DNA from 4 places in the Pseudomonas sp. MH9.3 genome. Region 1 is predicted to be linked to each of the others. Evidence: predicted binding sites of a transcription regulator. Region 1 holds the regulator's gene; each other region holds the start of a gene.
The links. The regulator FliA, encoded in region 1, starts transcription of late flagellar genes. The targets are predictions, from matches to a motif close to CTAAAGTTTNNNNNNNNNNNGCCGNTAA.
Positions count from the first base shown of each region.

Region 1 (3,182 bases):
TGCGTCTAAGCAAGACAAGGTAAAGAAATAAAATGGGCAGCATGCATCCCGTACAGGTGATCGCGGTGACCGGCGGCAAAGGTGGCGTCGGGAAAACTAACGTGTCAGTGAATTTGTCCCTGGCCCTGGCAGAGCTTGGCCGTCGCGTCATGCTGCTGGACGCTGACCTGGGCCTGGCGAACGTGGACGTTCTGCTGGGGCTGACCCCCAAACATACCCTTGCCGATGTGATCGAAGGGCGCTGTGAGCTGCGCGATGTGCTGCTGCAGGGGCCCGGCGGGATCCGCATCGTGCCGGCTGCCTCCGGCACCCAGAGCATGGTGCACCTGAGCCCGGCGCAGCATGCCGGCCTGATCCAGGCGTTCAGCGATATCGGCGACAACCTCGACGTACTGGTGATCGACACCGCCGCCGGCATCGGCGAGTCCGTGGTCAGCTTTGTGCGCGCCGCGCAGGAAGTGCTGCTGGTGGTGTGCGACGAGCCCACTTCGATCACCGACGCCTACGCCCTGATCAAACTGCTTAACCGTGACTACGGCATGAACCGCTTCCGCGTGCTGGCCAACATGGCCCAGAGCCCGCAGGAAGGGCGCAACCTGTTCGCCAAGCTGACCAAGGTCACGGATCGTTTTCTCGATGTCGCCCTGCAATACGTTGGCGCAGTTCCCTACGACGAATGCGTGCGAAAGGCTGTGCAAAAACAGCGTGCGGTCTACGAAGCATTCCCGCGTTCCAAGTGTGCGCTGGCATTCAAGGCGATTGCCCAGAAGGTCGATACCTGGCCGCTGCCCGCCAACCCGCGTGGGCATCTGGAGTTCTTCGTCGAGCGATTGGTGCATCAGACAAGCGCGGGTCCTGTGCTATGACATCCAGCGGCTACAACCTCTATAAAAAATCGGCACGCGACAGCCAGGGCGAATTGATCGAGCGCTATGCGCCGCTGGTCAAGCGCATTGCCTATCACCTGCTGGCGCGCCTTCCGGCCAGTGTGCAGGTCGAAGACCTGATCCAGGCCGGCATGATCGGCCTGCTCGAAGTGTCGACCAAGTACGACGCGAGCAAGGGCGCCAGTTTCGAGACGTATGCGGGTATTCGCATACGTGGCGCGATGCTCGATGAAGTGCGTAAAGGGGATTGGGCGCCGCGTTCGGTGCACCGCAATACGCGGATGGTCAGTGACGCAATTCGCTCAATTGAAGCAAAAACCGGTCGCGACGCTAAAGATCACGAAGTTGCGGCCGAACTCCAATTGAGTCTCGATGATTATTACGGGATTTTGAACGATACCTTGGGCAGCCGCCTGTTCAGTTTCGACGACCTGTTGCAGGACGGCGAACACGAAGGGCTGCACGAGGACGGCGCGAGTGCGCATATGGAACCGTCACGCGACCTGGAAGATGAACGTTTCCAGGGCGCACTGGCGGAAGCCATTGCCAACTTGCCGGAGCGTGAGCGCCTGGTCCTGGCGCTGTACTACGACGAAGAGCTGAACCTCAAGGAAATCGGTGAGGTCCTGGGGGTCAGCGAATCGCGTGTCAGCCAGTTGCATAGCCAGTGCGCAGCCCGTTTGCGGGGGCGTTTGGGAGAGTGGCGCGCGCGCTGACAGGCAGTGTGGGGACACTGCAGACGATACCGCGAGGGTCACGACCTTCGCGGGGTCGACCCGTGGTGGACCCGGCAGTCCTTTTTGTGTAACGCCTGTTGATTGAAATGGCGCGTCCAGGTGCTGGGCGCGTTTAAGACTGCTTGGAGGTCGAATTGGACAAGAACATGAAAATCCTCATCGTTGATGACTTCTCAACGATGCGGCGGATCATAAAAAACCTGTTGCGTGACCTTGGGTTCACAAACACGGTCGAGGCGGACGACGGCATTACGGCGATTCCGATCCTCAACAGCGGCAGCATCGACTTTCTGGTAACCGACTGGAACATGCCGGGCATGACTGGCATCGACTTGTTGCGCCATGTGCGCGCCGACGAAAAGCTGCGCAGCCTGCCTGTACTGATGGTGACCGCCGAAGCCAAGCGTGAACAGATTATCGAAGCCGCCCAGGCCGGGGTAAACGGTTACGTGGTCAAGCCATTCACTGCATTGGCGCTAAAAGAGAAGATCGAAAAAATCTTCGAACGCATCCACGGCTAATGCCATCGCGGGGGAGCTATGGAGCATAAAGAAACAACATTGGGCGATTTTGAGTCGACCCTGAAAAAACATGCTCACCAGTTGGTCGACAGCCTTGAAAAAGGTCATTTCGGCGACGCGGTGCAGTTGATCCATGAGCTTAACCAGACCCGTGACCGCGGCCTGTACCAGGAAGTGGGCAAGCTCACGCGCGAGCTGCACAGTGCGATCGTCAATTTCCAGATTGACCCGCACATGCCCCAGGCCGAAGAAATTTCGCAGATCACCGATGCCACCGAACGCCTGTCCTATGTGGTCAAGCTGACCGAAGCGGCGGCCAACCGCACCATGGACCTGGTGGAAAACGCCACGCCTCTGGTCAATGGCATGGCCACCGAGGCTCAAGCGCTTAGCCACGACTGGGGCCGCTTCATGCGTCGCGAAGTCGGTGCTGAAGAGTTTCGTGAACTGGCCCGTCGGGTCGACGGTTTTCTGTCGCGCAGCGAACAGGAAAACCGCACGGTGGCGAGCAACCTCAACGATATTTTGCTGGCCCAGGATTACCAGGACCTCACCGGTCAAGTGATCAAGCGCGTGACCCAACTGGTCACCGAAGTGGAAAGCAACCTGCTCAAACTGGTGCTCATGGCCGGGCAGGTCGATCGTTTTGCCGGCATCGAACATGACCGCGCGGCGATCCTCTCGGAAAAAGATCCACAAAAACATCTCGCCAAGGGTGAAGGTCCGCAGATTCATGCCGATAAACGTGAAGACGTTGTGTCAGGTCAGGATGATGTCGATGACCTGTTATCCAGTTTAGGCTTCTAAGGAGCACCCACATGAGCTTCGGCGCCGATGAAGAAATCCTTCAGGATTTCCTTGTAGAGGCCGGCGAAATTTTAGAGCAACTGTCCGAACAACTGGTCGAGCTGGAAAGCCGACCGGATGATGCGAACCTGCTCAATGCAATTTTTCGCGGTTTTCACACTGTAAAAGGGGGCGCCGGCTTCCTCCAGCTCCATGAGCTGGTTGAGTGCTGCCACATCGCCGAGAACGTG
Region 1 covers NZ_CP133785.1:1,882,898-1,886,079, reverse strand. Annotated here, with positions in the region: gene fleN (flagellar synthesis regulator FleN) at 33-866, shown strand; gene fliA (RNA polymerase sigma factor FliA) at 863-1,603, shown strand; gene RHM60_RS07975 (chemotaxis response regulator CheY) at 1,771-2,145, shown strand; gene RHM60_RS07970 (protein phosphatase CheZ) at 2,164-2,952, shown strand; gene RHM60_RS07965 (chemotaxis protein CheA) at 2,964-3,182, shown strand, end outside.

Region 2 (3,182 bases), 1.7 Mb from region 1:
GAGCCGTTGTCGCGGGTGCTGCCCAAGCGGCGTACGCCCTGGGTGGCAATCATCGCCAGCAGCCTGGTGGCCATTGCTTTGACGTTGACCGGCACCCTGGCGGCCTTGGCGCAGACGGTGGTGCTGTTGCTGCTCTTTGTGTTTCTGAGCACTAACCTGGCGGTGCTGGTACTGCGCCGTGACACCCTCGACGTCGACCATTTTCGCGTGCCCACCTGGGTGCCGGTGCTGGCGATTGTGTCGTGCCTGCTCCTGCTCAGCCAGCAGAGCCTCGACACCTGGTTGCGGGGCGGCGCGCTGCTGCTGTTGGGCATGCTGTTGTACGGCTGCAACCGGCTGGCGACCCGGCCTAAAGCTTGAACTGGCGGGTCAGCTGATTGAGGTCGGTCGCCAGCTTGGTCAGTTCGGCCGTGGCAATCGCCGTCTGGTTCGAGCCTTCGGAGGCCTCGCTGGACAAGTCGCGGATGCTCACCAGGTTGCGATCCACTTCGCGCGCGACCTGGGCCTGTTCCTCGGCGGCGGTGGCAATCATCAGGTTGCGCTCGTTGATCTGACTCAGGGAGTCGGTGATGTCGCCCAGCACTTTGCCGGCGCCGTTGGCCATGTCCAGGGTCTTGCTGGCTTGAGCGCTGGTCTGGTTCATCGACGACACCGCATTGCCCGTGCCCGTCTGGATCGAGCTGACCATCTGCTCGATTTCCTGGGTGGATTTCTGCGTGCGATGGGCCAGGGCTCTTACTTCATCGGCCACCACCGCGAAGCCACGACCGGCTTCACCGGCGCGCGCGGCTTCAATGGCGGCGTTCAAGGCCAGCAAGTTGGTTTGCTCGGCAATCGCCCGGATCACGTCCAGCACCTTGCTGATGTCATTGGCCATGGTCGCCAGCACTTGCACTTCACCGGAGGTGGACTGCACGTTGGCGACCATCATGTTGATGGCCGCGACCGTGTCGTTCACCTGATTGCGCCCGGCGATGGCGGCCGAGCTGGATTGCGCGGTCAGATCGGAGGTGGTGGCCGCATTGCCTGCGACTTCCTCCACGGCGGCGGTCATTTCGGTCACGGCGGTGGCGGCCATTTCGATTTCATGGTTCTGCCGCTGGATGGTGCGCGACGCGCCCTCGGTCACGGCGTGCATTTCTTCGGCGGTGGCCGCCAGTTGCGTGGAGGAGTCGCCGATCAGCGCCAGTGCATCACGCAGATTGGACTGCATGGTGGCGATGGCTTTTGACAGTTGCGCCGCTTCGTCGGAGCCGTCCACCTCGATGCGCTGGCTCAAGTCATTGGCGGCAATGCGCTGGGCCATCAGCAGGGATTGATTGATCGGCACTGTGAGGCTGCGGGTGTAAAGCCAGGCCAACAGTAAAGAGGCGGTTATCGACAGGAGCAGGAACACGCCGACGATCATCAGTGTTTGCGCATAAACGTCATCGGCCTCCTGTCCGGCTTTTTTTGCTTTGTCCTGGTTAACGCTGATAAGCGCCTTTAATGCAGTTTCGACATTATCCGCCGCTACTTTCATCGGCCCGTTTGATATGGCGACTGCGCCTTCCAATTGCTGTGCGCTAACTAACGCAAGGTAATTGTCCTGAGTCTTGAAATAGTCGGCTTGTACTTCGCGTAAACGTGCAAACGCTTCCTGGCCTCGCGGCGTGACGATAAAGTTGTTCAAGGACTGCGCATATTGATCGATCAACTGCCGCGATTGCTGGATATCGCTGACCGCCTTGGTCCGGCGCTCCTGGGGCTCAATCGGGTTGCGCACCCGGGCGTTGTTGCCTCGGATGGTGACAAACTCCCGGTCCAGTTGGCCCAACAGTTGTACGCTGGGCAACACGTTGGTTTCGACATACTTCTCTGCTGTTCTAAGCAGCCCGGCTTGCCTGAGTGCCAGCAACCCCATCGCAATAATGATCAGGCAGAAAAAACCGAAACAAACAGCCGATCGCGGTGCGAGATTTAGTTTTCGCAAAAACATGGTAACTCCTCAGGTGTGGGCGCTTTCACCCGTGGAATTAATATCGACACTCTTGTTCGAAACTTTAAGTTTGTTCGAAATATAGTGTTGATTTTTTTTGGCTCTGTATTGAGTCTAATAACAATTAGATGTCTAATTGTTTCAGGGTTCGCGAGGCATCAGTCCTGCACCCACTGCACACTGTCGAACACAAAGCCCGGGCTCAGAAAACCCTGGCCCGTTTTACCCGAAGCCACGCCAATCTCCAGCGAATTTACCCCTGCATGCAAGGCCGTGGCCGGCACATTGACGTCGAACACCGTGTTGTTGCCTCGATACGTCCCACGGGTGATGCCACGGCTGTCCGGCTGGTTGGAGGCCTGCGGCACCGGCGCCGTCCACTGCTGATTCACGCTCACCGTCGGCCGCCCGCCAGCCTGGGCCAGCGAGATGAACAGGCGCAGGCGGTAAGCGCGCAGCTCATTGGCAGCCAGGACGAATTGGATGCGCGTAGGGCTGTTGACGTCGCGCCATTGCGCGGCGGGGAAGGCGTCGGGCCTGCTGGTGCCAACGCTGTAGGTGACGGGCGCCCAAGGGGTCATGCGCGCATCACTGGGATGGGCGCAGCGCAGCAGACGCGCATTGAGAAACCCGGCCGGCGTGCCATCGGGTGTGCCGATCTGCCATTTCACCTGACCCGCTGGCGGGTGTGCCTGCAAGCTCGCCTGGCTGGTAGCGCCTGCGCTGATATCCACCCAGCTCTGCGCCACCTCACGTTCACCCTGATACAGCGTCATGCGGTAATGCCCCGGCCGCATCGCCGTCAACTGGAACCGCCCGTTGCCGTCGGCCCGCGCCCAGTATTGGGCGTTGGCATTGCTCAAGCCCACCACTGCCGGCAGGCCATGGGCCACGCCGCCAACCTGGCCGGCGAGGGCACCGCGTTCTGCGCTGCCGACAAAGCCGGCAAGTCCCAGGCGGTCGTCGACGAACCCAAGGTCGGTCAACGCTGCGCCTGGCGCGTCACCGTCGGTGAACAGCAACCCATAGACGCCGTGCAGGCCGCCGCGATAGGGCTCGGTCTGGGTGTGGTTGGAGAACATATAGTTGTACAGCTCGTGGGTGACCGGGGTTTTCTGCGTGGCGATGTCCTTGAAGAACGGGCCACCCGCGCTCAGCTCGCGGTTGCCCATCAGCATGTACACCGCCACCCCCGGGCCTTTGA
Region 2 covers NZ_CP133785.1:211,731-214,912, forward strand. Annotated here, with positions in the region: gene RHM60_RS00935 (APC family permease) at 1-360, shown strand, start outside; gene RHM60_RS00940 (methyl-accepting chemotaxis protein) at 350-1,978, opposite strand; gene RHM60_RS00945 (rhamnogalacturonan lyase B N-terminal domain-containing protein) at 2,137-3,182, opposite strand, start outside.
Region 2: RHM60_RS00940 (methyl-accepting chemotaxis protein) is a predicted target of FliA. The motif match lies at 2,019-2,046, and genes of this name have one in related genera.

Region 3 (3,182 bases), 2.4 Mb from region 1:
CTGGGCACAAAAGTGGGTGATAAAGGAGGGCGATTGTAGCGCAAGCATCAGGCGCTGCGGTTGGTAAAGCAGTGCAGGGCTTTCTCGACGCATTGGGCGGTTTTGCCGAAGGCCTGCACGGTGGTTTCCGAAAACGGCCCGCCGCCCTGGTCGGCGATCATCAGCATCACCACCTTGCCATTGCAGCTCAGCGAGCGCAGCAGCAGGTGTTCGCCAGCGAACAGGCGGCGCAGGATCGGCGGCAGCAGGGCCGAGAATTGCGCATGGTTGTCGGGCGTAAGGCGCACCTGGGCGGACTTCTCCAGCAAGCGCTGCAGCAGCGTGCTGTTGACCACGTCCAGGCTCAGGTTGGCCGCGTCCCGGGGCAGGCCGTCAACCTGATGCACGCGCAAGGTGCTCTGGGCGCGATCCGTCATCATCAGCATCACCCGCTGCATGCCGCTGGCCACCAGAGCGTCCCGGGCGCAGGTGGTCAGGTGCATGGCGTTGGCGAAACGGCTCGGCTCCAGCAACAACTCGGTGCAGTGCCTGCGCCACACAGCGAGGGCTTCGGCGGTGGGCGGTGGCGCCGGCAGCAGGCCGCGATGGACCTTCTGCACATGCCACGGCCAGATCAGCGACAGCGCCGGGTGCCAGAGGTCGGGCATCAAGGTGGTACGGGCGCTGGTGACGGCCTGCTGGTGAGCCTGTTGCTGCACATCGGCCAGCGGCTGTTGCAGGTACAGCGCGGTGAGGTATTGCCAGCGCTCGGCGTGTGGGCAGGTCCAGGACTCCTGGGCCGACATCGCCAGGCCGTTGGCCAGTAGCACGGTATTGGCCGGCTGGTTGAGCCAGCGACGCAGGTTGGGTTCGGCGTCGAGCAATTGCTGGTGGCGCAGTGCGTCATCCTCGCGGGCGATGCGCAAGGCCTTGACCAGCAGGCGTTTCTCGTTGCGCAGCAAGGTATAACCCTGGGACACCCAGACCGGCAGGTGCCAGGCTTCGGTCAGGCCCAGGCACAGGTCCAGAAGGCGCACGCCGAACACCTGTTGCTCCACCGCGCGGGCGCTCTCGCCTTTATGGATAACCCGCAGCTCCCATTCTTCCAGCAGCTTGGGATAGGCCACGGCCATCGGCCACAGCGGTGACAGAAACAGCAGGCTGCCCCAATGAATGTCCTGCCACAGGCGCGCCAGGCGGCTGGCGAACAAGCCGCTGGCCTGCTGGGACGCGTGCTGGCTCACCAGCAGCAATTGGCGCAAGGCCAGCGGGATGTCCTGGGCGGGCACCGAGGGCAGCCGCGCGAGCAGTTCTTCGGCGCGCTTGAGGCCCAGGCGGTTGAGCGCCACTTCGAGGTTTTCTGCCGGTTCCGTCATGCTGCCCTGGGTGTGGCCGTTGGCTTCGCGCATCACGCTGAGCACCAGCGCCGGGCTGTTCTGCATCAGCTCGGCAATGTCTCGCAACGAACTGCGGCTGTCGCGAATGGCCTTGCACACGCGCTCATGGGCGGCCTGCGGCACGGGCAGCAGCACATCGTCCAGGCGCTTGATCCAGGCGGCGAGGGTGGCGGGTTTGGCACTTGGGACGCTGGTTTCATTAGCCATCATTGGGGCGTGATCATCACTTGCGTTCAATACGCCCGGAACGGGCTGAGTTGGCTTTTCGCCTTAACGGGCTATAGTCTGGCGCAGTTTTGCCGATAAGTAGAACAAGAGTTTTCAGCTGCACCCACTATGTCCATGAACCCGACGGCGCAAGTACAGATCCCCTATGGCTAAAATTATCGGCATCATTGTCGTCATCGCAAGTGTGCTCGGTGGGTACGTCTTGTCCCACGGTAAAATTGCCGCGTTGATCCAGCCTTTCGAAGTGCTGATTATCGGCGGTGCTGCGTTTGGCGCATTCCTGCAGGCCAACCCCGGCTACATGACCATGCACGTGATCAAGAAATCGGTGGGCATGTTCGGCTCGCGCTTTTCTCACACCTTCTATCTGGACGTGCTGGGTCTGGTCTACGAGATCCTCAACAAGAGTCGTCGCGAAGGCATGATGGCCATTGAAGGGGATATCGAAGACGCCGCGGCCAGCCCGATTTTCGCCAAGTACCCGACGGTGCTCAAGGACGAGCGCCTGACCGCCTATATCTGTGATTACCTGCGCATCATGTCCTCCGGCAACATGGCTCCCCACGAACTCGAAGGCCTGTTCGACATGGAGCTGTTCAGCCTCAAGGAAGAGCTGGAGCATCCATCCCATGCCGTGACCGGCGTCGCCGACGGCATGCCCGGTTTCGGTATCGTTGCGGCAGTGCTCGGCATCGTGGTGACCATGGCTTCTCTCGGCGAAGGTGACCAGGCGGCCATTGGCATGCACGTCGGCGCGGCGCTGGTGGGCACCTTCTTCGGTATCCTGGCGGCCTACGGCTTCTTCGGCCCGCTCGCCACCTGCCTGGCCCACGACGCCAAGGAAGAAGTGAATCTGTACGAAGCGATCAAGGCCAGCCTGGTGGCGTCGGCGTCCGGCATGCCGCCGTCGCTGGCCGTGGAGTTCGGGCGCAAGGTGCTCTACCCCAAACATCGCCCGAGTTTCTCCGAGCTGGAGCAAGCGGTTCGCGGTCGCTAAGCCATGGAAAACAACCAGCCGATAATCATCAAGCGCGTCAAGCGCTTCGCTGCGGGGCACCATGGTGGCGCCTGGAAGATCGCCTTCGCCGACTTTGCCACGGCGATGATGGCGTTCTTCCTGGTGCTATGGCTGATGTCCACCGCCACGCCGGAACAGAAGATCGCCATTGCCGGTTACTTCAAGGACCCGATCGGCTTCTCGGAAAGCGGCACGCCCTTTGTGATCGACCTGGGTGGATCACCGCAGTTGGCGCCGGAGCGCACCATCAACCCGGAGGTGCAGACCGAGTCGCCGCAGGACAAGATTCCCGTGGAGCGCGATACCGTCGAGAGCATGGCCGAACAGGTCGAGCAGGAACGCCTCGAACTGTTACTGCAGGAGTTGCAGAACAAGGTTGAAGAAAACCCGCAGTTGCTCAAGTTCAAGGATCAGATTTCGTTCGAAATCACCCCGGAAGGCCTGCGCATCCAGATCACCGACGCCGCCAATCGGCCGATGTTCGACTCCGGCAGCGCACGCCTCAAACCGTACTTTGAAGACATCCTGCTGGCCATGGCCGACACCATCAAGGCGGTGCC
Region 3 covers NZ_CP133785.1:4,303,236-4,306,417, forward strand. Annotated here, with positions in the region: gene RHM60_RS19060 (HDOD domain-containing protein) at 48-1,583, opposite strand; gene motA (flagellar motor stator protein MotA) at 1,750-2,601, shown strand; gene motB (flagellar motor protein MotB) at 2,605-3,182, shown strand, end outside.
Region 3: motA (flagellar motor stator protein MotA) is a predicted target of FliA. The motif match lies at 1,655-1,682, and genes of this name have one in related genera.

Region 4 (3,182 bases), 2.6 Mb from region 1:
GCGACAAGGGCATGACCGCTTCCACCGAAGGTGTTGCGGCTTACCTGACCGAGAACGCCGGCAAGCTGTAAGCCGAATTCGAGGTACAAAAAAACCGGCCTGTGAGGGCCGGTTTTTTTATGCATGCATGGAAAAGGCTTTTTCGGGAGTGGGCTTGCTGCCACCCGTCTCAGTCGCCGAAGTCTTCCCAGCCGCCCATCTGCTTCCAGCGGTTAACGATGCCGCAGAACAGCTCGGCGGTCTTCTCGGTGTCGTAGCGCGCCGAGTGAGCCTCGCGGCCGTCAAAGTCGATACCGGCGGCCTGGCAGGCCTTGGCCAATACCGTTTGACCATAGGCCAGGCCGGCGAGCGTGGCGGTGTCGAAGCTGGAGAAGGGGTGAAACGGGTTACGCTTCATGTCCAGGCGCGCCACGGCGGCGTTGAGGAAGCCCAGGTCGAAGCTGCTGTTGTGGCCAACCAGGATCGCGCGTTTGCAGCCATTGGCTTTCAATGCCTTGCGTACGCCACGGAAGATATCGGTCAGCGCCGCTTCTTCACTGACCGCCATGCGCAGCGGATGGTCGAGCTTGATTCCGGTGAACTCCAGGGCGGCCGCTTCGATGTTCGCGCCTTCGAACGGCTCGACGCGGAAGAAATGCGTGTGTTCGGCAAACACGAAACCCTGCTCATCCATGCCGATGGTGGTGGCGGCAATTTCCAGCAAGGCGTCGGTGGCGCAGTTGAAGCCACCGGTCTCTACGTCGATGACAACCGGCAGATAGCCGCGAAACCGCTCGGCCATCGGATGGCGGGAGCCGCCACCGCTGTGCTCGTGTTCGTCGTCGTAATGGTCTTCACTCACTTGCTTTCCTCCAGCAGGCGCCAGCGCAGTGTTTCACCGGCGCGCAGCGGGATTACGGTCAGCTCGCCAAACGGCAGGCTGGCAGGGGCGGTCCAGTCTTCGCGGACCAGGGTGATGCGGTCGGTATTGGCCGGCAGGCCGTAAAAGCGCGGGCCATTGAGGCTGGCGAACGCTTCGAGCTTGTCCAGCGCATTGCGTTGTTCGAAAGCTTCGGCGTACAGCTCGATGGCAGCAAATGCGGTGTAGCAACCGGCGCAGCCGCAGGCGGCTTCCTTGGCATGCTGGGCGTGGGGCGCCGAGTCGGTGCCGAGGAAGAACTTCGGGCTGCCACTGGTGGCGGCGTCCAGCAAGGCGACCTGGTGGGTGTTGCGCTTGAGGATCGGCAGGCAATAGAAGTGCGGTCGAATCCCGCCCACCAGCATGTGGTTGCGGTTGTACAGCAGGTGATGGGCGGTGATGGTCGCGCCGACGTTTTCCGAGGCTTCGGTGACGAACTGCACGGCATCAGCGGTGGTGATGTGCTCGAACACCACCTTGAGGGTCGGGAACAGTTCGACCACGCGACGCATGTGCTCGTCGATGAAGATCTTCTCGCGGTCGAACACATCCACGTCGCCACGGGTGACTTCACCGTGGATCAACAATGGCATGCCGACCTCTGCCATGGCTTCGATGGCCGGCAGAATCTTGTCGATGCTGGTCACGCCGGAGTCGGAGTTGGTGGTGGCGCCCGCCGGATACAGCTTGGCGGCGTACACAAAACCGCTGGCACGGGCTTCGCGAATTTCTTCAGGCTGGGTGCGGTCGGTGAGGTAGAGCACCATCAACGGTTCGAAGTGGCTGCCGGCCGGTCGTGCAGCGAGGATGCGCTGGCGATAGGCGTCGGCTTGCGCGGCATTGCGCACCGGAGGTACCAGGTTGGGCATGATGATGGCGCGGCCAAACGTGCGCGCGACATCGGCCACGGTGTGGGGTAACGCAGCACCATCGCGAAGATGAATATGCCAGTCGTCGGGACGCAGCAGGGTCAGGCGGTCGGACATTGGGAATTCCAGGCGGGTCAATCTGGTGGGAATGCTACCGGAAAAGACTGTTGCAGGCACTCGCTATCAAGTTTTGCAGGATGCGACCGATAGCTGGGGGTATGCCTTAACGACGTATGACGCCTTGATGTGTTGTAGAAACCAGTGGAGCCGCCCGTGCGCCAGCATTATCTAGCCCTGCTCAGTGTGTTCGCCAGCCTGCCTGCAATGGCCCTCACGTTCCAGACACGTCTGGAGAACATTGAGTGGAAGGTGGAAGGCGATCAGTTCGAGTGCCGCCTGACCCAGCCGATCACCGATTTCGGCTCGGGTGAGTTCGTGCGCCGTGCCGGCGAGCAGGCGACGTTTCGCCTCAAAGCCTATAACGGTGCGCTCGGCGCAGGCTCGGCGACGCTGCTGGCGGCCGCTGCACCGTGGCAGCCGGGGCGCGGCGATATCAATCTGGGCGCGGTGCGGGTCGGCAGTGGCGATGTGCTGTTTAACAGTTCCCAGGCCCAGGCCGGGCGCCTGTTCACTGGCCTGCTGGAAGGGCGCAGCCCCACTGTGCGCCATTACGGGCGCGAGGGCGGCTACTCGGAGGTTCGCCTGTTGCCAGTGAAATTCAACAAGGCCTACAACGACTATCAGGTGTGCACCGCCAAGCTGTTGCCGATGAATTACGACCAGGTCAAACAGACCGAAGTCGGCTTCCCTGGCGGTGGCGTTGAACTGGACTCTGCTGCCAGGCAGAAGCTGTCGGTGATTCTTGCGTACCTGAAAGCCGATCCCACGGTTAACCATGTGGAGTTGAACGGTCACTCCGACAACAGCGGCAATCGCCTGACCAACCGCGACGTCTCGCGCCGCCGTGCCCTGGCGGTGATGGACTACTTCAAGGCCAATGGCATCCCGGAGTCGCAGATCACCCTGCGATTCCACGGTGAAAGCTATCCGCTGGCGCCCAACACCAACGCGGCCAACCGTGCGCGCAACCGTCGTGTGAACATTCAGCTTGAACGCGTGGCGGCCCCCGAAAAACCGGCACCGCAAGCTACCGCTCCAGGCAATCCGGCACACACTTCATAAGGTGCGACCCTCGGTCGCGCCGTCGACATAATCTGTCGCTTTATCTTCATTTGCTGTCGCGCCCCTGTAAATTCACGGTTTTGATCGGTAGAATCGTCGCCTTTCCGTACAACCCCGTGGAGTGATGGCATGGCCGACGTAAACAAGGTCGTTCTCGCGTATTCCGGCGGCCTGGACACTTCGGTGATCCTCAAGTGGCTGCAGGATACTTATAACTGTGAAGTGGTGACCTT
Region 4 covers NZ_CP133785.1:4,985,228-4,988,409, forward strand. Annotated here, with positions in the region: gene RHM60_RS22105 (peroxiredoxin) at 1-71, shown strand, start outside; gene rnt (ribonuclease T) at 170-841, opposite strand; gene pyrC (dihydroorotase) at 838-1,884, opposite strand; gene RHM60_RS22120 (flagellar protein MotY) at 2,041-2,949, shown strand; gene RHM60_RS22125 (argininosuccinate synthase) at 3,079-3,182, shown strand, end outside.
Region 4: RHM60_RS22120 (flagellar protein MotY) is a predicted target of FliA. The motif match lies at 1,950-1,977, and genes of this name have one in related genera.